Regions from separate parts of the Anoxybacillus ayderensis genome, predicted to be linked through region 1. Evidence: predicted binding sites of a transcription regulator. Region 1 holds the regulator's gene; each other region holds the start of a gene.

Region 1 (7,322 bases):
TCGGGAAACGTGCTGCAAGCAACAGGAAACGCCCTAGAGGCAGATGCTGAAACATCCGATACATTAGGTGTATATGGAAACGAAATTCAAGCTATCGGGAACATTACCGTTATCGCTGGGCTATTAAACAACGACGGAGATCGGCTAGAGATTACAGGAAACTGGTTGCAATCTTTAGGAGGACTCATTTCATTTGCAGATGATTGGGAAGATAAGCAATCATCTGTATTAAACCCAATCGGAAATTTGCTTCAAGCGATCGGCAACGCCTTGCAGGCCATCGGCGGTATATATGAAGAAAGAGGAAATAAAACCGAAGGACAGTCGCTCGGCATCATTGGATCATGGGTTCAAGCTATTGGATCTATTCTTTGTTTTTTAAATCAACTAAAAAAGACTACCCCGCTAGAAGAGGGGTAGTCTTTCTATGATTACATCATGCCGCCCATGTCAGGCATGCCAGGTGTGCCTTTATTTTCTTCTGGCTTATCTGCAACGACCGCTTCTGTTGTTAAGAACATAGCGGCAACAGATGCTGCGTTTTGAAGCGCAGAACGAGTAACTTTCGTTGGGTCAACAATACCCGCTTCGATCATGTCAACCCACTCGCCAGTTGCTGCGTTGAAGCCAACACCAGGTTTTTCTGTTTTTAAGCGCTCTACGATGACAGAGCCTTCTAAACCAGCGTTTTGTGCGATTTGACGAACTGGCTCTTCGATCGCACGAAGAACGATTTTCACACCAGTTGCTTCGTCACCTTCCGCTTCAATTGCTGCAACTTTGCTGTATACGTTCATTAACGCTGTACCACCGCCGGCAACGATACCTTCTTCAACTGCCGCACGTGTTGCGTTTAATGCGTCTTCGATGCGAAGTTTACGCTCTTTCAATTCAGTTTCAGTTGCAGCACCGACTTTAATAACGGCAACGCCACCAGCTAATTTTGCTAAGCGCTCTTGTAATTTTTCACGGTCAAATTCAGAAGTTGTTTCTTCTAATTGAGCGCGGATTTGGTTGATGCGTGCTTGAATGTCTTCTGCACGACCAGCGCCACCAACAATTGTTGTATGTTCTTTCGTTACAACAACTTTCGCTGCACGACCAAGTGAAGCAATTGTTGTTGATTTCAATTCACGACCTAATTCTTCTGTAATGACTTCACCGCCTGTTAAGATAGCGATATCTTGAAGCATCGCTTTACGACGGTCACCGAAGCCAGGCGCTTTTACTGCAACAGCTGTGAATGTGCCGCGAAGTTTGTTCACAACTAATGTCGCAAGCGCTTCGCCTTCCACATCTTCAGCAATGATTAATAATGGTTTGCCTTGTTGAACAACTTGCTCTAATACAGGAAGAAGTTCTTGAATGCTTGAAACTTTTTTATCTGTAATTAAGATGTATGGATTTTCTAATACAGCTTCCATTTTGTCAGAGTCTGTGATCATGTATGGAGATACATAACCACGGTCAAATTGCATACCTTCCACAACATCTAATTCTGTTGTGAAGCCTTTAGACTCTTCTAATGTAATAACGCCGTCTTTGCCAACGCGTTCCATTGCTTCTGCGATTAATTGACCAACTTCTTCGTCAGCCGCAGAAATCGCTGCAACTTGAGCAATTGAATCTTTTCCTTCAATTGGTTTAGAGATCGCTTTTAATTCTTCTACCGCAACAGCAACAGCTTTTTCAATACCTTTGCGAATACCCATTGGGTTCGCACCAGCTGTTACGTTTTTCAATCCTTCACGAATCATCGCTTGCGCTAATACAGTTGCTGTTGTTGTACCGTCACCAGCAACGTCATTTGTTTTGCTTGCTACTTCTGCAACAAGCTTCGCACCCATATTTTCAAACGGATCTTCTAATTCAATTTCTTTCGCGATTGTTACACCGTCATTTGTAATTAATGGAGAACCAAATTTTTTCTCTAATACAACGTTACGACCTTTTGGACCTAATGTTACTTTTACTGCATCAGCTAATTTATCTACACCGCGTAACATCGCACGACGAGCTTCTTCGCTGAATTTAATTTCTTTTGCCATACATCTTACCCCCTTGATGATAATTTTTTGTTAAGTATTTTTGTATGCTTTATATGTTATCAGGCGAACGATTAACCAATCACAGCTAAAATGTCGCTTTCACGTAAAATTAAGTACTCTTTTCCATCATATTTCACTTCTGTACCCGCATATTTTGAGAAGATGATGCGGTCACCAACGCTTACTTCTGGAGCTACGCGCTCACCATTGTCAAGAACGCGACCTGAACCAACCGCAACAACTTTTCCTTCTTGTGGTTTTTCCTTCGCTGTGTCTGGTAAAACAATTCCGCTCGCTGTTTTTTCTTCAGTTTGAATTAATTCAATGACAATACGATCACCTAGTGGCTTCAACACGGCAAACGACCTCCTTAATTAGATTTTCGTTCCGTTATTAGCACTCATCATCATTGAGTGCTAACACACTTATTATATTAATGAACTTTTTTCAATTTTGCAAGTAGGAAGTTAAAAATTTTTCACTAAATCTTTCCCTTTTTCATTATGTCTTTCCTTTCGAAATTCATACAAAAAATATGGTAAAATGAAAAAGTACTCATTTTGTCAAAAGGGGTTGAACACGTGAAAAAGCAATATTGGTATGTCATTATTACATACATCGCCATGCAGTTATCTAGTTTAATTGGCGTTCCTTTGCTTGCACATAGCGGGTTTGTTGACACATCAAATAAAGAAATCGCCCTATCCATTGCCTCAGGTTATTGGGCTGTCATTAGCTTCTCGATCGCTTTTCTTTTCGTTCTTTATTTCATGAGAGAAGATATGAAATACTCATACGATCGCCATCAAGCATCTATTGGAACGTCAATTTTTTGGGGAATTGGAGGGTTCTTTCTTGCCCTTTTCGCTCAAGGCATCGCAGCAAATATTGAGATGCACGTATTTGGCGTCGAGATGGGGTCCGAAAATACGAGACGCATCGTTGAGATGGTGAAGCTAACACCAGCGCTTATGCTCGTCACTTCGATCGTCGGACCGATTTTAGAAGAAATCATTTTTCGAAAAATTATTTTTGGAACGCTGTATCAAAAATATAACTTTCTTTTATCGGCGACTGTCAGTTCCCTTTTATTTGCTGTCGTTCATTTAGAGTTTGAACATTTGCTTCTTTATGCAACGATGGGATTCGTATTTGCTTTCTTATATGTGAAAACAAAGCGTATTCTCGTACCTATTGCAGCACATGTACTGATGAACACATTTGTCGTTGTCATTCAAACGTTATTTGCTGAGGAAATTGAAAAAATAATGAGGGAAGCAGAACAAATGCAATTCGTGATTTGGAGGCTGTTTTCATGAAGTCTGAACCGTTGTTTTACTTTTTAATGGGCATTTTATTCACTTATTTTGCTGTCGATAGCGCTGACGATGGCATTTGGGACGTCACAACGATGCTATTTATCCTTATTGCTACATTAGATTTTGGCACAGCTATTCGTTCTTTATTGAAAAAAACCTCCCGCTCATGAACGGGAGGTTCACTCATTTCCATAATGTTTTAAAAAGTAAACAAGTGACTGCAATTCGACCGCTAAATCAATATGATGAACGCGAATGTGTTCAGGCACATGCAGGCGAGCAGGCGTAAAGTTTAAAATTCCTTTAATGCCTTTTTGGACAAGTCGATCAGTAATCGGTTGGGCAACTTGGGCTGGAACGGTTAAAATCGCTACCGTAATCCCACCTAGTTTTTCTTCCAATTCATCTAAATGATAAACGGGAACGCCACCTACTTCCGTTCCGACTTTATCTGGATCTACATCGAACGCCATCACGATTTTCGTATTATTGTTTTTGCTAAAATTGTAGTTCAAAAATGCCGTTCCTAAATTACCAACCCCAAACAACGCTACTTCTGTCGTTTCATCTTGATCTAACGTTTTTCTGAAAAACGACAGCAAATAATTCACATTATAACCGTATCCTTTTTTTCCAAGCGCACCAAAGTATGAAAAATCACGGCGAATCGTTGCTGAATCGACTTTTACGGCTTCACTTAACTCCGCTGAAGATACACGCTGCTTTCCTGATGCATGCAAGTTTTTCAAAAAACGATAATACAACGGTAGTCGCTTTGCGGTCGCCTGCGGAATTTTTGGTTGTTCATTATTCACGAGTCAATCCCCCACATTTCCTTTCACAAATAGTTAGCGCTTTCATTTTTCTCTCCTATACGTCTGAAAAGTTCTCCCCACTTTTAAACTATACACTATTTTTCTCATTCTGTCTTTCCTTTGTACCCTTTATTATTATTTTTGTCAAATTTGTTATTCGCACACTAGTGTTGCCGAACATCAAGAAAGTACGTTACACTATCAAAAGAAGATTGAGGTGAAAAATGATGATCATTTTACAAGTAAATCAACTATCCAAATCATATGGGGCGGAACAAGTTTTATCAGACATTAAGCTTGAAATACAAGAAAAAGACCGTATTGCGTTAGTGGGAAGAAATGGGGCAGGAAAATCGACATTATTAAAAATCATTGCCGGCCAATTGTCGTATGACACAGGAGAAGTGATCAAACCGAAGCACGTAACAATTGGTTACTTAGACCAATATACTGGTTTGCACGCCCATCGCTCCATTTGGGAAGAAATGCTCGATGTGTTTGCCCCGCTTCAACAAATGGAAAAACAATTGCGTGACCTAGAGCAACAAATGAGCTTGCACGGTGCCGACTATGAGCGCTTACTTGAACATTACGACCGTTTACAAACGGAATTTAAAGAAAAAGGTGGCTATCAATATGAAGCCGATATTCGTTCTGTGCTTCATGGTCTCCGCTTTTCTCAGTATGACTACACAACAAAAATATCTACGTTAAGCGGTGGACAGCGAACACGATTAGCGCTCGGCAAACTGCTTCTTGCTAAACCAGATTTGTTGATTTTAGACGAACCAACAAACCATTTGGATATGGAAACATTACAATGGCTTGAACAATATTTAAAAAATTATGATGGAGCCATTCTTATCGTCTCACACGACCGCTATTTTCTTGATCAAATCGTGACACAAGTGTATGAATTATCACGCACGAAAATAAAAAAATACGTTGGAAACTATACGAGTTATTTACAACAACGGGCGGAACAATTTGAACAACAACTGAAACTGTATGAAAAACAACAAGAAGAAATTTCGAAATTAAAAGATTTTATTCAACGAAATATTGCCCGTGCATCGACGGCAAAGCGAGCGCAAAGCAGAAGAAAACAATTAGAAAAAATGAATATCATTGAAAAGCCGCTCGGCGATGAAAAATCGGCATCGTTTCGCTTCGAAATTGAACGACCAAGCGGAAACGACGTGTTAACAGCTACCGATTTAGCCATTGGTTATGATCACATCATCGCAACAAACCTATCATTCCGTGTCACTCGCGGTGATAGCATCGCACTCATTGGACCAAATGGAATTGGAAAATCGACTCTTTTAAAAACGATTATCAAACAACTCCCTGCAAAACATGGGGAGCTCCGCTACGGAACAAATGTACAAATTGGCTATTATGATCAAGAACAAGCTCAATTAACATCGAACAAACGTGTCATCGATGAACTATGGGATGAAGATCGATTAAAGACAGAAAAAGAAATTCGCACGATTCTCGGAAACTTTTTATTTTCTGGCGACGATGTATTGAAACCTGTGCAAACATTAAGTGGCGGTGAAAAAGCTCGGCTCGCTCTCGCCAAACTGATGATGAAAAAAGCCAACGTCTTAGTGTTAGACGAACCGACAAACCATTTAGATTTAGACAGCAAAGAAGTGCTAGAACAAGCGCTTATTGAATACCCAGGAACAATTATCTTCGTTTCTCACGACCGTTATTTTATTAACAAAATCGCAACAAAAATATACGAGTTATCCACAGAAGGTCTCATTGAATATTTAGGGGACTATGATTATTACGTGGCGAAAAAAGCAGAGCTACTCGAACTTGGACAAATCGGTCAAGAGACGACAACGGGCGAATCATCGTCCCTAAAACGTTCGTATGAAGAAGAAAAAGAACGAAAAAAATTAGAGAGACAACGAAAACGAAAAATAGAGCAGCTAGAGACAGAGATGGAGAAACTCGAGCAACAAATTGCAACGTATGAACAACAATTATATGATCCTTCCTGTTATAACGACTACGAGAAAGCCAGAGATACACAAGCAAAAATCGCAGAACTAAAACAAAAATTTGATGAGTTATTCGAACAATGGGAACTTTTACAACAATAATGATGAGCTAGCTCCATTTGTGGACTAGCTCATCTTTTTACACAAACATATCCACAGAAAAAACACCTAAATATAAGTTATTCACGTACTTTTCCACATTATCCACAAAACCATCAAAAAATTTGTCTATTTCTTTGTGGTTAACTCGTTATGATAAAATAACATATAGTACACGTTTTCCACATTATCCACATGTATGTGGATAACATAATCCACAAAATGTGACTAAGTTTTTCTTCATGCCAAGTTGTTCCGCACGTATATAGTTATAAAAAAGGAGTGCCCCTTCACTTTCGGGACACCCTCCTGTTATAACAGTAAACTTGGGTTCGCATTTAACGCCATAGTAGCGCGCTTTCCTTGTTGAAATAATACTGTTCCAGCTGCCGCAATCATCGCCGCGTTATCTGTACAAAGGGACAATGGCGGAATGATAAGTTCCACCTCTGGTAATTGCTCAACTTGTTTTTGCAATTGTGTGCGCAATCCTTCATTTGCTGCGACCCCACCAGCTAGCAATATTTGCTTCACGTCGTAATGCGCAGCCGCTTGTATCGTTTTTCCTACTAATACTTCGACAACACTTGTCTGAAAACTTGCTGCCATATCTTCAGGCAAAATGGTTTCCCCACGCTGTTTTGCATTGTGCAACGTATTAATGACGGCTGATTTTAATCCACTAAAACTAAAGTCATACGAACCTTCTTCCAACCATGCACGAGGCAAATCAATAGTCGGTTTTCCTTGTTTCGCCAAACGATCAATGTGAGGCCCTCCCGGATAAGGTAGCTGTAACGCGCGTGCAACTTTGTCATACGCTTCCCCAGCCGCATCGTCTCGCGTCTCACCAATGACTTCAAACACTCCATGCTCTTTCATATAAATGAGCTCCGTATGCCCTCCTGACACAACAAGAGCTAATAGCGGAAATTTCATTTCTTGTACAAGTTGATTCGCATAAATATGTCCTGCAATATGATGCACGCCAACAAGAGGAATGCGATGCGCAAAAGCTAA
Region 2 (7,322 bases), on a different contig from region 1:
TGAGTGCCGGAGTAAATACCGACCCTTCTTTCGTAAACGTATAACTGCCATTTTCCCCTAGCGTGACGACAATGAGAGGAATATTGTATGGGGCGAGGGCATCGATACCTTTCCCAATATCTTTCTCCCCCGTAATAAACGTCAATTCCTCTTCAGAAATTTTAAGTACATCTGCCTCTTGTAACATTGACATAATCATTTCGCGAGCTTGTTGTTCACTTTCCCACAAACCGAGGCGTAAATTTGGGTCATATGAAACGATCATGCCGTTTTCTTTCGCTAGCATAACAGCCCGCTTTGTAGCGCTTCGTGCAGGTTCACTAATCAGTGAAATCGAGCCAAAATGAAGAATGCGATGAGTGCGAAATAACGACTCATCAATTTCTTCTTCGCATAAAAAGCGATCAGCGCTCGGGTTAATGTAAAAATCAAAGCTTCGCTCTCCATTTTCCGCTAACGTCACAAAAACGACACCTGTGCGAACATCATCACTAAATTGAAGGAAAGATGTGTTCACTCCGTATGCCTCAAGCGTTTCTTTTAGAAAAACGCCTAGCACATCGCGACCAACTTTCCCTAAAAACGTCGATGGAACACCAAGGCGTGCGACACCAACCGCAACATTTGCCGGCGCTCCCCCCGGACTTTTTTGATACGCCCGATTTGTCGCATCAAGTGGAATAAAATCAATTAACGCTTCACCAAGACTAATAATTCCTTTCTTCATCGTCATTCCCTCCCACTCCATCGTAATATGTACAATGATACAAATGCAATGCACAATATAAAACGTGCTACAATAATCGTAAAAAACAACGTAAGAAACGGAGTGGATGTCATGAATCCTTTTGCCACTCACTTTGAAAGTTTAGAGGAGTTTGCAGATCGTGTGAGCGAGTTATTACAATGTCCGATTACGATTGAAGATGCAAACCATCGCTTAATTGCTTATAGTGGACATGAGCATTACACCGATCCGGCTCGCACGGCGACAATCATCCATCGTCGCGTGCCAGAGCGGGTCATTAATAGTTTATGGCGTGAAGGGGTAATTCCAAAACTTTTGCAGAGCGAAGAGCCTGTTCGTGTCACAGAAATTTCAGAAGTAGGACTCGGCAATCGCATCGCCATTTCGATTTGGAAAAATAAAGAGGTGCTCGGGTTTATTTGGGCAATTGAAATGAATGAGCCGTGGACAGAGCAGCAGTTTCATTTGTTAAAACAAGCAGCGAAAGCAGCGAAAAATTTGTTGTCACAACTACAAATTCGCAAACATAAAAAAGAAGAGCGCATTCAAGAGTTTTTTTGGAAGCTATTAACGGGACACGTTTCTTCTCCTCATGACATCGTTGAACAATGCCATCAATTAAACGTGCATGTATATCCTTTTTTTTCTGTTGGCATTTTTCAATTTCAACAACAGATTCAAACGCAAGTGGAGCGGCAAATTGATTATTTATTAAAGACGACACAACAACTCGCTATTCCGCTTTATACGATCGACCATCAGCGGCTCATCGTGCTCGTCGCTCCAAGCTCGAACGTCTACGGGGAAGCGCACATTGAGCGATTTTTCCGCTCGTTTATGACGCAAATGAAAGAACGATTTCGCGTCGACATTATGATGGGGGCGTTCGGAAATGTGTATGAGTGCTACACAAAAATTGCAAAAAGTTATGAAGAAGCACAAACGGTATTAAAAATGAAACGCGCCTTTCCTCATCAACTTGCGAATATTCAAAGCTATCAACATCTTGGCATGTATCAATTTTTTGATTTGCTTTTTGAACAAAAACGACATGGGGATTTCCACAACGCCGCGCTCGAAAAGCTGAAGCAATACGATGCCCAACATCATACAAACTTAGTGGAGACGATTGAAACGTATCTTGACTGTGACAGCAACGTCAATGAAACGGCGAAAACGCTCAATATTCATCCGAATACACTCGCTTACCGTCTGAAGCGAATAAGTGAAATTGGAAACATTGACTTAAGCAATATGAGCGAAAAAGTAAAACTATATATCGATATGAAATTAGACAAATATCGGACAACATAGCTTTTGTGGAAATCCACAAAAGCTTGTTTTTTCTTTCTCTTTTCTAAACAAACAACAAATGATAAAAAACATTTATACTGTAGATAATAATGAAAGACAACATGAAAGGGGAAACAACACATGATTATTGGTGTTCCAAAGGAAATTAAAAATAATGAAAATCGTGTAGCGATTACACCAGCTGGCGTTATGTCATTCGTCAGCAATGGACATACTGTATTAATTGAGAAAAATGCAGGAATTGGAAGCGGTTTCACAGATGAAGCTTACGTTCAGGCAGGCGCACAAATCGTTGAACGCGCCGCAGATGTATGGGCGCAAGCGGATATGGTGATGAAAGTAAAAGAACCGCTACCAAGCGAGTATGAATACTTCCGTCCGGGATTAGTATTGTTCACATACTTACACCTCGCTGCTGAACCAGAATTAGCGCGTGCGCTAAAAGAAAAAGGTGTCATCGCCATCGCTTATGAAACGGTACAAGTTGGTCGTACGTTACCGCTTTTGACACCGATGAGCGAAGTAGCAGGACGCATGGCAGCACAAATTGGTGCTCAATTCCTTGAAAAAACAAAAGGCGGAAAAGGTATTCTTCTTTCCGGTGTTCCAGGCGTTAGCCGCGGAAAAGTAACGATCATTGGCGGCGGTGTCGTCGGAACGAACGCAGCAAAAGTGGCGATCGGCTTAGGTGCAAACGTCACGATTATCGACTTAAGCGCAGAACGTTTACGTGAACTTGACGATATTTTCGGAAGCCAAATTAATACGCTTATGTCTAACCCAATGAACATCGCACAAGCTGTTGCGGAGTCTGACCTTGTGATCGGTGCAGTATTAATTCCAGGAGCAAAAGCGCCAAAATTAGTGACAGAAGAAATGGTAAAAGCGATGCAACCAGGCTCGGTCATCGTTGACGTAGCGATCGACCAAGGCGGTATTGTTGAAACGAGCGACCATGTAACAACGCACGACAACCCAACATATGTGAAACACGGCGTCGTTCACTACGCAGTAGCGAACATGCCTGGAGCTGTGCCGCGCACATCAACACTTGCGCTCACAAACGTCACAATGCCATACGCACTACAAATTGCAAATAAAGGCGTACACAAAGCGGTCGCAGACAACCCTGCATTACGCCTTGGTGTAAACGTCGCAAACGGAGAAATCACATACGAAGCTGTCGCACGCGACCTCGGTTACGACTACGTTCCTGTCGAAGTGGCATTAGAGAAACAATTATTAGCATAAAAACGAAAGGTGTCCTGACACACGGGACACCTTTTTCTTATAACACTTTGGATAAAAATGACTTCGTTCGCTCATGTTGTGGTGCATCAAAAATTTGTTGTGGCGTTCCTTCCTCCACGATCACTCCACCGTCCATAAAGAGAACACGATCCCCGACTTCACGCGCAAATCCCATTTCATGCGTCACGACGACCATTGTCATTCCTTCTTTTGCTAGTTGTTTCATGACGGCAAGCACTTCCCCAACCATTTCTGGATCGAGCGCAGATGTTGGCTCATCAAATAACATAACTTTTGGCTCCATCGCAAGCGCACGAGCAATAGCGACACGCTGTGCCTGTCCACCAGATAATGAATCCGGATATACGTGTGCCTTATCTTGTAAGCCGACTTTCGCAAGCAGTTGCATCGCTTTTTCTGTCGCTTTTTCTTTCGACCATTTGCGCACTTTCATCGGGGCGAGTGTAATATTATTAAGCACCGTCATATGCGGAAATAAATTAAATCGTTGAAACACCATACCAACTTCTTCACGCACTTTATTTAAATCCGTTTTCGGATCTTTTAAATGAAATCCGTCAACGACGATATCCCCCTCATCAAAATCTTCAAGCAAGTTTAAACAACGTAAAAATGTCGACTTTCCTGAACCAGAAGGGCCGATAACGACAACCACTTCTTTTTCATGAATGTGCACATCAATTCCTTTTAACACTTGTAGCGATCCGAACGATTTTTTTAAATTTGTAACCCGAATCATGCGTCATACCTTCTTTCTAACCGATGTAGCAACTTGCTTAACGAGAGGGTAAGCACTAAGTAAATGAGCGCAACAGTTAAGTACGGTTCCCAAACGCGATAATATTGACCTTGCATCGCTCGTCCCCAATACATCAGTTCAGGCGCTGCAATAATTGCTGCAAGAGAAGAATCTTTAATGAGAACGATAAATTCATTGCCAAGCGGCGGAATCATTCGTTTAATGGCTTGTGGCAAAATGATGTAACGCATCGCTTGTACGTGCGTCATTCCAAGCGAACGAGCCGCTTCCATTTGACCGCGATCAATGGACTGGATGCCAGCACGGAAAATTTCCGCAATATACGCCGCTGCGTTTAAAGATAAAGAAATGGCGCCAGATACGAGCGGGTTCGGTTGAGCGGTAAAAATCGGCATCACGCCAAAATGAATAAGTAAAATTTGTACGAACAATGGCGTGCCACGGAAAAAATGGACGTACCAATCAAAAGGAAGACGAATGAGGCGGTTTCGAACCATTTTTCCGAGCCCAATGGCTAAACCGAGAATCGTCCCGAAAAAGATACCGACTAACGATAAGCCGATCGTCCATAACACCCCTTTTAAAAAAAACGGGGCATATTCAACAATGATATTGAAACGAAAATCCATCATCAATCACCTTTCCCTTTGTAAAAATTGCGTAACCTTAGCAGTTACGCAATTTTTACATCAACGTTATTGCTGTTGTTGTAATGATTCAATATTCGGTTCTGTACCAAACCATTTTTTATAAATTTCTGTGTACGTGCCATTTTCGATGACTTTTTTCAACGCTTCGTCTACTTTTTGTTTTAATTCGCTTCCTTTCGGGAACATAAAGCCGTAAAATTCAGATTCAAAATGTTCTGGATCCTCAAATGCTACAATTTTAGCATCTGGATTATTTTTTACGTATTCGTTCGCCACGGCATTATCTGTAACAACAGCTTCCACACCGCCGTTTAATAAGTCCATAATCGCAACGACCGTATTCTCAAACTTTTTAATATTTTTATTCTCTTTTCCTAAAATCTTCTCAACCGCTTCTTGTCCAGTTGTACCATTTTGGACACCGACAACTTTTCCTTGTAAATCTTTCGCGCTTTTAATCGAACTTCCTTCTTTAACAAGAATCATATGTGTTGATTCAAAGTAAGGAATAGAAAAGTCATATGTTTTTTTTCGATCATCGTTAATTGTAATTCCTGAAACGGCCATATCCGCTGTTTTCCCTTGAATAGCCGCAAACAATGGATCCCAGCCGATGTTTTTTAATTCATATTCTAGTCCAGCTTCTTTCATGACAGCTTTTAATAAATCGACATCAAAGCCGACAATTTCCCCTTTATCCATGTATTCAAATGGGGCAAACGCCGCATCTGTGACGACAGTCACTTTCTTTTCTGTTGTCGCCGTTTTTTCTGTCGAACTACCGCATCCAACAAGCGCAAACATAAGCATAAAAACAAGCGTTGCAATCATTCCTTTTTTTATCATTGTTAATCCCCCTTACTATTTGTTGTAAAATAATAAATGCTTGTGTATAAACATGTTATGCCCCTCATGTTTCACATATTATCAGCTTTTTTGTTTTTATGCAACAAATTTTATAAAAATAATTTTTGGAAAAATCTTTATTTTAAAAAATGTTTTTGATCAACTTTTCACAAATTCGTCAATCCTCCCTTCTCCTCGTCTTGTCAAAAAGTAGTATTCTTTATATAGGGGATATTTTTTACTATTCCTTAACGAATGGGAGGAGATTATAATGGCGCTACTGACTGTACATGAAGCGTTAATGGACGCTTGGAGAACGTTTAAAGGTGAAAAATGGAAAGAAGAAATTGACGTTCGTGATTTTATTTTAAATAACGTAACCGTTTACACAGGGGATGAATCGTTTTTACAAGGTCCGACGGAAGCGACGAAAAAGCTTTGGGAACAAGTGATGGAACTTTCAAAACTAGAACGCGAAAGAGGCGGCGTTCTCAACATGGATACAGAAATCGTATCAACCATTACATCGCATGGACCTGGCTATTTGAATAAAGAACTTGAAAAAGTTGTTGGTTTTCAAACAGACGAACCGTTTAAACGGGCGCTTATGCCATTTGGCGGTATTCGCATGGCGGAGCAAGCATGCGAAGCTTACGGATATGAAGTAAGCGATGAAGTAAAGAAAATTTTTACGCAATATCGTAAAACGCATAACCAAGGCGTATTTGACGTATATACGGATGAAATGAAAGCAGCGCGCAAAGCAGGAATTATTACAGGACTTCCTGACGCATATGGACGCGGTCGCATTATCGGTGACTATCGTCGCGTTGCCTTATACGGTGTGGATCGCTTAATTGAAGAGAAGAAGAAAGATTTACGCAATACAGGTGCGCGTACAATGAGCGAAGACATCATTCGTCTTCGTGAAGAATTAACGGAACAAATTCGCGCTCTTCAAGAATTAAAAGAAATGGCTGCAAGCTACGGATACGATATTTCTAAACCGGCGCGCAACGCACATGAGGCGTTCCAATGGTTATATTTCGCTTACCTTGCGGCGATTAAAGAACAAAACGGTGCAGCCATGAGCTTAGGTCGCGTCTCTACATTTTTAGATATTTATATCGAGCGCGACTTGCAAGAAGGAACATTAACAGAACGCGAAGCGCAAGAGCTTGTTGACCATTTCGTCATGAAATTGCGTCTCGTCAAATTTGCAAGAACGCCAGAATACAATGAGCTATTTAGCGGCGACCCAACGTGGGTCACAGAGTCCATTGGCGGTGTCGCGATTGACGGTCGTCCGCTTGTGACGAAAAACTCATTCCGCTTCTTGCATACACTCGATAACTTAGGCCCGGCGCCAGAACCAAACTTAACGGTGCTTTGGTCAACACAGTTGCCAGAAGCGTTTAAGAAATATTGCGCGAAAATGTCGATTCAAACAAGCTCCATTCAATATGAAAATGACGATTTAATGCGACCTGAGTTCGGCGACGACTACGGCATCGCATGCTGCGTATCCGCGATGCGCATCGGCAAACAAATGCAATTTTTCGGCGCGCGTGCAAACCTTGCAAAAGCATTATTATACGCAATTAACGGCGGCGTGGATGAAAAATTAAAAGTGCAAATCGGCCCAGAGTTTGCGCCAATCACATCTGAATACTTAGACTACGATGAAGTGATGCGCAAATTTGACAACGTCATGGAATGGCTAGCAGAATTG
Region 3 (7,322 bases), on a different contig from region 1:
CAATTTTGGATTAGCTGTTGTACATTGATCTTCGAAAGCTAATTCAGCAAGTTGGTCAACTTTGCTTTCGAATGCTTCTTTGCTGACGCCTGTTGCTGCGATGCTTAATGGCATGTCGAGTTCTTTTGCGAGCTTAATGACCGCTTGAACGAGGCTTTCTACTCCTTCTTCTGTCGTTCTTGCTGGCAAGCCGAGCAAGCGCGCAATTTGAGCATAACGTTCGTCAGCTACGAAATGTTCGTACTTCGGAAACGCTGTAAACTTCTTCGGTTTTTGCGCATTGTAACGAATGACATGCGGCATTAAAATCGTATTTGCCCGTCCGTGCGGAATATGGAATTCTGCACCAAGTTTATGCGCTAAACTATGGTTAATGCCTAAGAAGGCGTTCGCAAATGCCATCCCAGCAATGGTTGATGCGTTGTGCATTTTTTCGCGCGCTACTTCATCGTTGCCGTTTTTGTATGCGCGTGGCAAGTATTCAAAAACGAGCTGAATTGCTTTTAACGCTAATCCGTCTGTATAGTCGTTCGCCATGTTCGATACGTACGCCTCAATGGCATGCGTTAATACGTCCATACCTGTATCCGCTGTAATATGTTTTGGCATCGTCATAACAAATTGTGGGTCAACGATGGCGACATCTGGTGTTAACTCATAATCAGCAAGCGGATATTTGACGTTATTTTTCTTATCTGTAATGACCGCAAACGATGTCACTTCTGAACCTGTACCAGACGTTGTTGGAATCGCCACAAATTGCGCCTTTTGGCCGAGTTTTGGATATTTAAATACACGCTTACGAATATCTAAAAACTTTTGTTTTAACCCATTGAAGTCTGTATTCGGATGTTCATAGAACAACCACATCGCTTTCGCCGCGTCCATCGCCGAACCACCACCGAGAGCGATGATGACGTCTGGTTGGAACGCATGCATCATATCGGCACCTTTCATGACTGTTTCAATCGATGGATCCGGCTCAACTTCTGAGAAAATTTCGCAATGCACATAATCTGGGCGTTTGCGTAAATAGTACAACACTTTATCAACATAGCCGAGCTTCACCATGCCTGGGTCTGTAACGATAAAGGCACGCGAGATGTTTGGCATTTTCGCTAAATATTGTGTCGCATGTTTTTCAAAATAAATTTTTGGCGGAACTTTAAACCATTGCATGTTTACATTCCTTCTCGCTAATTTTTTAATGTTAATTAAATGTGTCGCCCCAACGTTTGTCGAAACAGAGTTGCCACCGAACGTACCGCAACCGAGCGTCAATGACGGAATGTATGCGTTGTAAATATCTCCGATCGCTCCTTGTGAAGATGGGGCGTTCGAAATGATCCGTCCTGCTTTCATTCGCTTACCGAATTCAAGAATGACTTCTTGATTTTCTGAATGAATGACAGCCGAGTGGCCAAGTCCACCGAATTCAAGCATTTCTTCTGCTCGTTTTAATCCTTCCTCTGTACTATTCACCTTATAGCACGCCAATACCGGGCTTAATTTTTCACGAGAAAGTGGCTCTTGCGGACCGACGCTTTTTAGTTCTGCCACAAGAATTTTCGTATCAACTGGCACATCAACGCCTGCCATTTTCGCAATTTCATATGCTGGTTTACCGACGATATTCGGATTGACTGCGCACGTATTTTCATTAATGACGAGCTTTTCAACTTTTTTCTTTTCTTCTTCATTTAAGAAATAACATTTGTTTGCGATCATCTCATTTTTCACAGCATCATAAATTTCTTTATCAATAATGACCGCTTGTTCAGATGCACAAATCATGCCGTTGTCAAACGTTTTTGATAGAATAAGATCGTTCACGGCACGTTTTATATTTGCGGTTTTCTCAATATAGCAAGGCACGTTACCAGGTCCAACCCCTAATGCTGGCTTTCCTGAGCTATATGCCGCTTTAACCATGCCTGCTCCACCTGTCGCAAGAATAAGCGAAACGCCAGGATGATGCATCAATTGTTGAGTCGCTTCGACAGAAGGCGTTTCGATCCATTGAATACAATGTTCTGGCGCGCCAGCTGCAATGGCTGCATCGCGTAAAATACGCGCTGCTTCACTGCTACATTTTTGCGCAGATGGGTGGAACGCAAAAATGATTGGGTTGCGCGTTTTAATTGAAATAAGCGCCTTAAACATCGTTGTTGATGTTGGGTTTGTTACCGGTGTAACCCCAGCAATCACCCCAACAGGCTCGGCAATTTCAATGATGCCTTCTTGTTCATTTTCTCGGATGACGCCAACCGTTTTATCGTATTTAATGTTATGGTAAATGTATTCTGTCGCAAAAATGTTTTTAATAATTTTATCTTCATACACGCCACGTTTTGTTTCTTCGATCGCTAATTTTGCTAAATACATATGCTTATCAAGTCCAGCTAACGCCATTTGCTTGACGATATGGTCAATCGCTTCTTGATCGTAATCACGAAATGCTTTTAACGCCTTTTGCGCATTCGCCACAAGGGTGTCGATCATTTTCGTAACTTCTTTCTTTTGGTCTAATACTTTTTCATCAACAGCCATATAAGACCCTCCTGTATTGTTCTTGTGAAATTTTTCACAAGTTAATTGAAAATAAAATTGTGATTGTTTTCACATTTTCATTATAGCGAAAGGAATTTCGTTCATGTGTGTCAACTTTGTGAAATGTTGAGCAAGTATGTTTTATAAGAGAACCGCTTCTTCATAAAGAAGGCGGTTACTCACATACTGGATTGCGCGGAATTTTCGTAAACGAAATATCGTTGTACATACGCGTATTTCGTTTGACAATGACAACATAGTTTACTGTCCATATATAAGACGGAATTTCTTGATCATCTTCAAACATCATCGCTTCAAATTCATCGCCAATCATTTCTTCAAATAGCTCTAGTGTATATGTTTCCGCATCTGTTGAAAAGTTTCTCCATTCGCATACAAGCATTGTTTGTCACCTCAACTTTTCTTTTGTTACCATCATTGTAACATTCTTTTCTCTATTATAGATTGTGAAATATTGAACAAATCATGAATATTACTTATTCGTCATATATGCTTGTTTCGGATGATTTGGTTGTTCTGGATACTTTAACCTCATTTTTCCTTCTGCTAATAACTTTCCTAAATAGTTGTTTCGTAAACCGTCTGGCGTTCGATCTAATAAATACGCTAATTGTTTTAACATTAACGGTCGATGAGCGCATAGTTGCAAAATGATTTCTTCCATTTTAGTCGGTGCAAGCCTTTTTTTCTTACGTGCAATTTCAGCAATGTTCCATAGCTCCTGATCGACATTTATTTCTTCTTCCTCATCCGATTTATTTACGGAGTCGAAAGAGATATTTACGGAGTTTTCGTCTTTATTTATGGAGCTATCCTTATTATTTATGGAGTTAAGCCCTTTGCTTACGGAGTTTAGCTCGCTATTTAAGGAGTTTTGTTCGATATTATAGGAGTTTTCGTCTTTATTTACGGAGTCCAATAATGGCACATCATCCGTCCAATCACTTACTGCCTCGATCTCCTCTATATGTTCGTGTCTTTCTGAGAAGGACACAATAGGCAATGTAACGACCGTTCGTTTTTGAAAATCATATTGCTCGACAGCAAGTTGCTGTAAACAAATCGTCTCTATCGTTTTTAAACCGACTCCAGCACGTTTACAAAATTGAATGTAAATAAACATTTTAAACATATTCGGATTGCGCAAATGGCTAATCCCGCCGCTATACGCTTGTTCTAAAGGAATGCCGAAAAGCCCAGGATTAGAAAATTGTATATATGATCGCTGCCGTTCAACAATAACGCCTCCATCACCGTTGTAATCGGCATGGACAATCGCGTTGATGAGCGCTTCATGCACAGCTTCTTTTTCAAATGTAGCTACATCTTTAAACTCGTTCATCACTTTAAAATAAAAATCATAAATATTTCCCGACCACGTTCCGTCTTGTGAAGTGAAACGATTTGTCCAATGCATATCATTGTCGTCATGTTCGCGATATTCTAAAAAGTATTGTGGTAAAACTTCTGTAATCATTCGCTCTTCGCTGAACATAAGGAGCCCTGCTAATGTGAGCCCTTCTTTGTTTGTATCTCGTATTTTTCCCCATGCCCCAATTTTATATAAAAAATCTTTCGTTTCTAACCCGTTCCACGGATGGTTTGGCTTTGCTTTTGCAAATTGTTCGCGATAATGACGAACAGATTCTAAATGCAATTCATTAAGCCCATAATGTTCTAACACCACGTTATCTTGTAAACGAATGTTTGCATCTTTATTCACTTTCGATCTCCCTCTTACGTTATGTTATAAAAACGTTTCGATACTCGTCTATTTCCATTTTATCATCTTTACAAATGTTCATCATAAACTTTTCGATTTGGGGAAAATTAAGAAAAACATGGTTATGGAGGAACAAAAACATGTCTTTACCAAAGTTATCACAATCGTATTGGCTACAAACAACAACGATTCCGTCTTTTCCATCTCTGACGCAACCGATTGAAACAGATGTAGCGATTATTGGTGGAGGAATAACAGGCATTACGACGGCTTATTTGCTCGCTAAACAAGGCGTGCGCGTCGCCGTCATCGAAGCAGATCGGCTATGTCACGGCACAACAGGGCATACGACTGCAAAAATGACTGCCCAGCATGATCTCATTTATCATGAACTGATAGCCCACTTCGGTGAAGATAGCGCTCGTCAATATTACGAAGCAAATAAAGAAGCGCTGCAATCGATTTTGCATATCGTAAAAGAACACGATATTCATTGCGACTTATCGGTAGAAGACGCATACGTGTATACGACTGAAGAAACGCAATTATATAAGCTTGAGGCGGAATGGAAAGCGTATGAAACGCTCGGCATCGACGGGGCATATGTCGATCAACTGTCGCTTCCTTTCTCCATCCAAGGTGCAGTCATGATGCGTAACCAAGCGCAATTTCATCCGCTCCATTATATAAAAACATTAGTGGAGCTTGCAGTAAAATACGGGGCATCTTTTTACGAACAAACTGTCGCACAACATATCGAGACAACGGGGCGGCCGATTGTACGAACGAAAAATGGAGCAACGATCACATGTGACACTGTTGTCATTTGTACCCACTTTCCGTTTTTTGACCCTGCTTTTTACTTTGCACGCTTGCATGCAGAGCGATCTTACGTCATTGCGGTCGAAGCTCATGAACGATTGCAAGGCATGTATTTGAGCGCAAATGAACCGAAGCGGTCGCTTCGCTGCACAACGATGGACGGCAAGCCGCTTCTTCTAATCGGTGGCGAGTCGCATAAAGTCGGACAAGGGATCAACATGATTCAACACTATGAAGCGTTACAATCATTTTGTGAACATACGTTCGGTTTATCACATGTGCTATATCGTTGGTCGGCGCAAGATCTCATCACGCTAGACAATCTTCCATACATCGGTCCGATTCGCACAAGTCTCCCGCACATTCTTGTCGCGACAGGATATCGAAAATGGGGGATGACGACAAGTATGGTCGCAGCTCGTCTTTTGACAGATTTAGCGTTACAAAAAGAACATCGTTACGCACATTTATTTACTCCGTCACGATTTATCGCTGACCCATCACTAAACAATTTGTTTACTGAGGGCATTGATGTCGCTAAACATTTTTTAACTGGAAAACTTGAATATGCTCTTCGTACTCCGCACGACATATCGAAAGGAGAAGGAGCCGTTGTCAATGTGGACGGAAAACGGGCAGGTGCCTACCGCGATGAACAAGGCACACTGTATGTCATCGATACGACATGTACACATATGGGTTGTGAACTCGAATGGAACAATAGCGAACGGTCATGGGACTGCCCGTGCCACGGTTCACGCTTCTGTTTTACTGGAAAAGTGCTAGAAGGACCAGCTATCGAACCACTTCAACAGCTTAAAGGGGATGAATGATGAACGGCATACAACAAACCGTCACGCACTCGCTCGATATGAACGAACAAACGTTGCGTGATTATTTTACAAAAACGCCTGATCTCATATATTGCCATCTATTTATTGGGGAACCAAAAAAGCGAGCGTTGCTTATTTATCTCAATACGCTCGTGGATAAAAACTCGATTAATAATAACATTATTGATCCGCTTTTATTTGAAACGAAACAAATTCACACGATCGCGGATATTCAACTGCCAATCGGCTCAAAATCATATACGACAAAATGGGAACATGTCATTCAACGAGTGTTTCAAGGGGAAACCGCACTATTTCTAGACGGTGACGACCACGTATTGCTTTTGGATACGCAAGGATGGCCGCAACGCGCCATTGCAGAACCGCAAGTGGAATCGTCGCTTAAAGGGTCGCACCAAGGTTTTATTGAAACGTGTGAAAAAAATATTGCGTTAATTCGTCGTTATTTGCCGCACCAACAATTAAAAATTGAAGAAACGACCGTCGGGAGACGCGGACATACCCCTGTCGTATTATTGTACTTAGAAGACATCGCCCATCCAGAAGTGCTGCAAGAGTTAAAAGATCGGATTGAACAAGTTGATGTCGATACGATCGTCAATACCGGGGAACTGATGCAACATATTGAAGATAATCCGTTTTCACCGTTTCCGCAATTTTTGTTGACGGAGCGACCAGATGCTGCGGTAAGCAACTTACTGCAAGGTCGCATCGTTATCGTTGTTGACCGCTCGCCTAGCGCCATGATCGGTCCGATGACGTTTATTACGTTTTTCCAAACCGTTGATGATTACAGTACACGTTGGATGATCGCCTCGTTTTTGCGACTTTTGCGGTTGCTTGCCTTTTTTATGGCGATTTTTTTACCGTCCGCTTACATTGCAGCACTTTCGTTTCATTACGAAATTATTCCGCTCAATTTATTGCTTACGGTTGCAGAGTCAAGAGAACGCGTCCCGCTTCCACCGATTTTAGAAGCCATTTTAATGGAACTTGCGATTGAAATGTTGCGTGAAGCGGGTTTGCGTTTACCTGCGCCAATTGGACAAACGGTCGGCATTGTTGGGGGTGTCGTCATTGGACAAGCGGCCGTTGAAGCCGGTATCGTCAGCAACATCATGGTCGTCATCGTCTCGTTAACAGCGATTGCATCGTTTATTATTCCAAACCCAGATATGTCCGAGTCGATTCGTTTATTGCGTTTTCCAATGATGATTGCTGCTTCTTTGTTTGGTTTAGTCGGAATGGTGATCGGATTCATGCTTATTATCGGCCATTTAATTTCATTAGAGTCGCTTGGCACACCTGCAGGGAGCCCGTTTGCTCCGGCACGGTTGCGCGATTGGAAAGAT

What was found. The regulator Rex, encoded in region 1, represses fermentation and respiration genes when NADH is low (regulators of the CRP and FNR family bind a similar motif). The targets are predictions, from matches to a motif close to TTGTGAAATATTTCACAA.
Region 2: a site for Rex is predicted at 5,746-5,763, ahead of pflB (formate C-acetyltransferase). Genes of this name have one in related genera too.
Region 3: a site for Rex is predicted at 2,573-2,590, ahead of adhE (bifunctional acetaldehyde-CoA/alcohol dehydrogenase). Genes of this name have one in related genera too.

The regions. Positions count from the first base shown of each region.
Region 1 is NZ_JACDUV010000013.1:3,844-11,165, forward strand. It holds gene HNR63_RS13480 (DUF6944 family repetitive protein) at 1-420, shown strand, start outside; gene groL (chaperonin GroEL) at 432-2,048, opposite strand; gene groES (co-chaperone GroES) at 2,120-2,404, opposite strand; gene HNR63_RS13495 (CPBP family intramembrane glutamic endopeptidase) at 2,630-3,367, shown strand; gene HNR63_RS13500 (YdiK family protein) at 3,364-3,537, shown strand; gene HNR63_RS13505 (redox-sensing transcriptional repressor Rex) at 3,547-4,182, opposite strand; gene HNR63_RS13510 (ABC-F family ATP-binding cassette domain-containing protein) at 4,410-6,305, shown strand; gene tsaD (tRNA (adenosine(37)-N6)-threonylcarbamoyltransferase complex transferase subunit TsaD) at 6,615-7,322, opposite strand, start outside.
Region 2 is NZ_JACDUV010000001.1:67,435-74,756, reverse strand. It holds gene HNR63_RS00370 (aminoimidazole riboside kinase) at 1-733, opposite strand, end outside; gene HNR63_RS00365 (PucR family transcriptional regulator) at 839-2,062, shown strand; gene ald (alanine dehydrogenase) at 2,183-3,313, shown strand; gene HNR63_RS00355 (amino acid ABC transporter ATP-binding protein) at 3,351-4,073, opposite strand; gene HNR63_RS00350 (amino acid ABC transporter permease) at 4,070-4,723, opposite strand; gene HNR63_RS00345 (basic amino acid ABC transporter substrate-binding protein) at 4,790-5,590, opposite strand; gene pflB (formate C-acetyltransferase) at 5,892-7,322, shown strand, end outside.
Region 3 is NZ_JACDUV010000001.1:56,535-63,856, reverse strand. It holds gene adhE (bifunctional acetaldehyde-CoA/alcohol dehydrogenase) at 1-2,550, opposite strand, end outside; gene HNR63_RS00310 (hypothetical protein) at 2,726-2,953, opposite strand; gene HNR63_RS00305 (transcriptional regulator) at 3,044-4,294, opposite strand; gene HNR63_RS00300 (FAD-dependent oxidoreductase) at 4,435-5,949, shown strand; gene HNR63_RS00295 (spore germination protein) at 5,946-7,322, shown strand, end outside.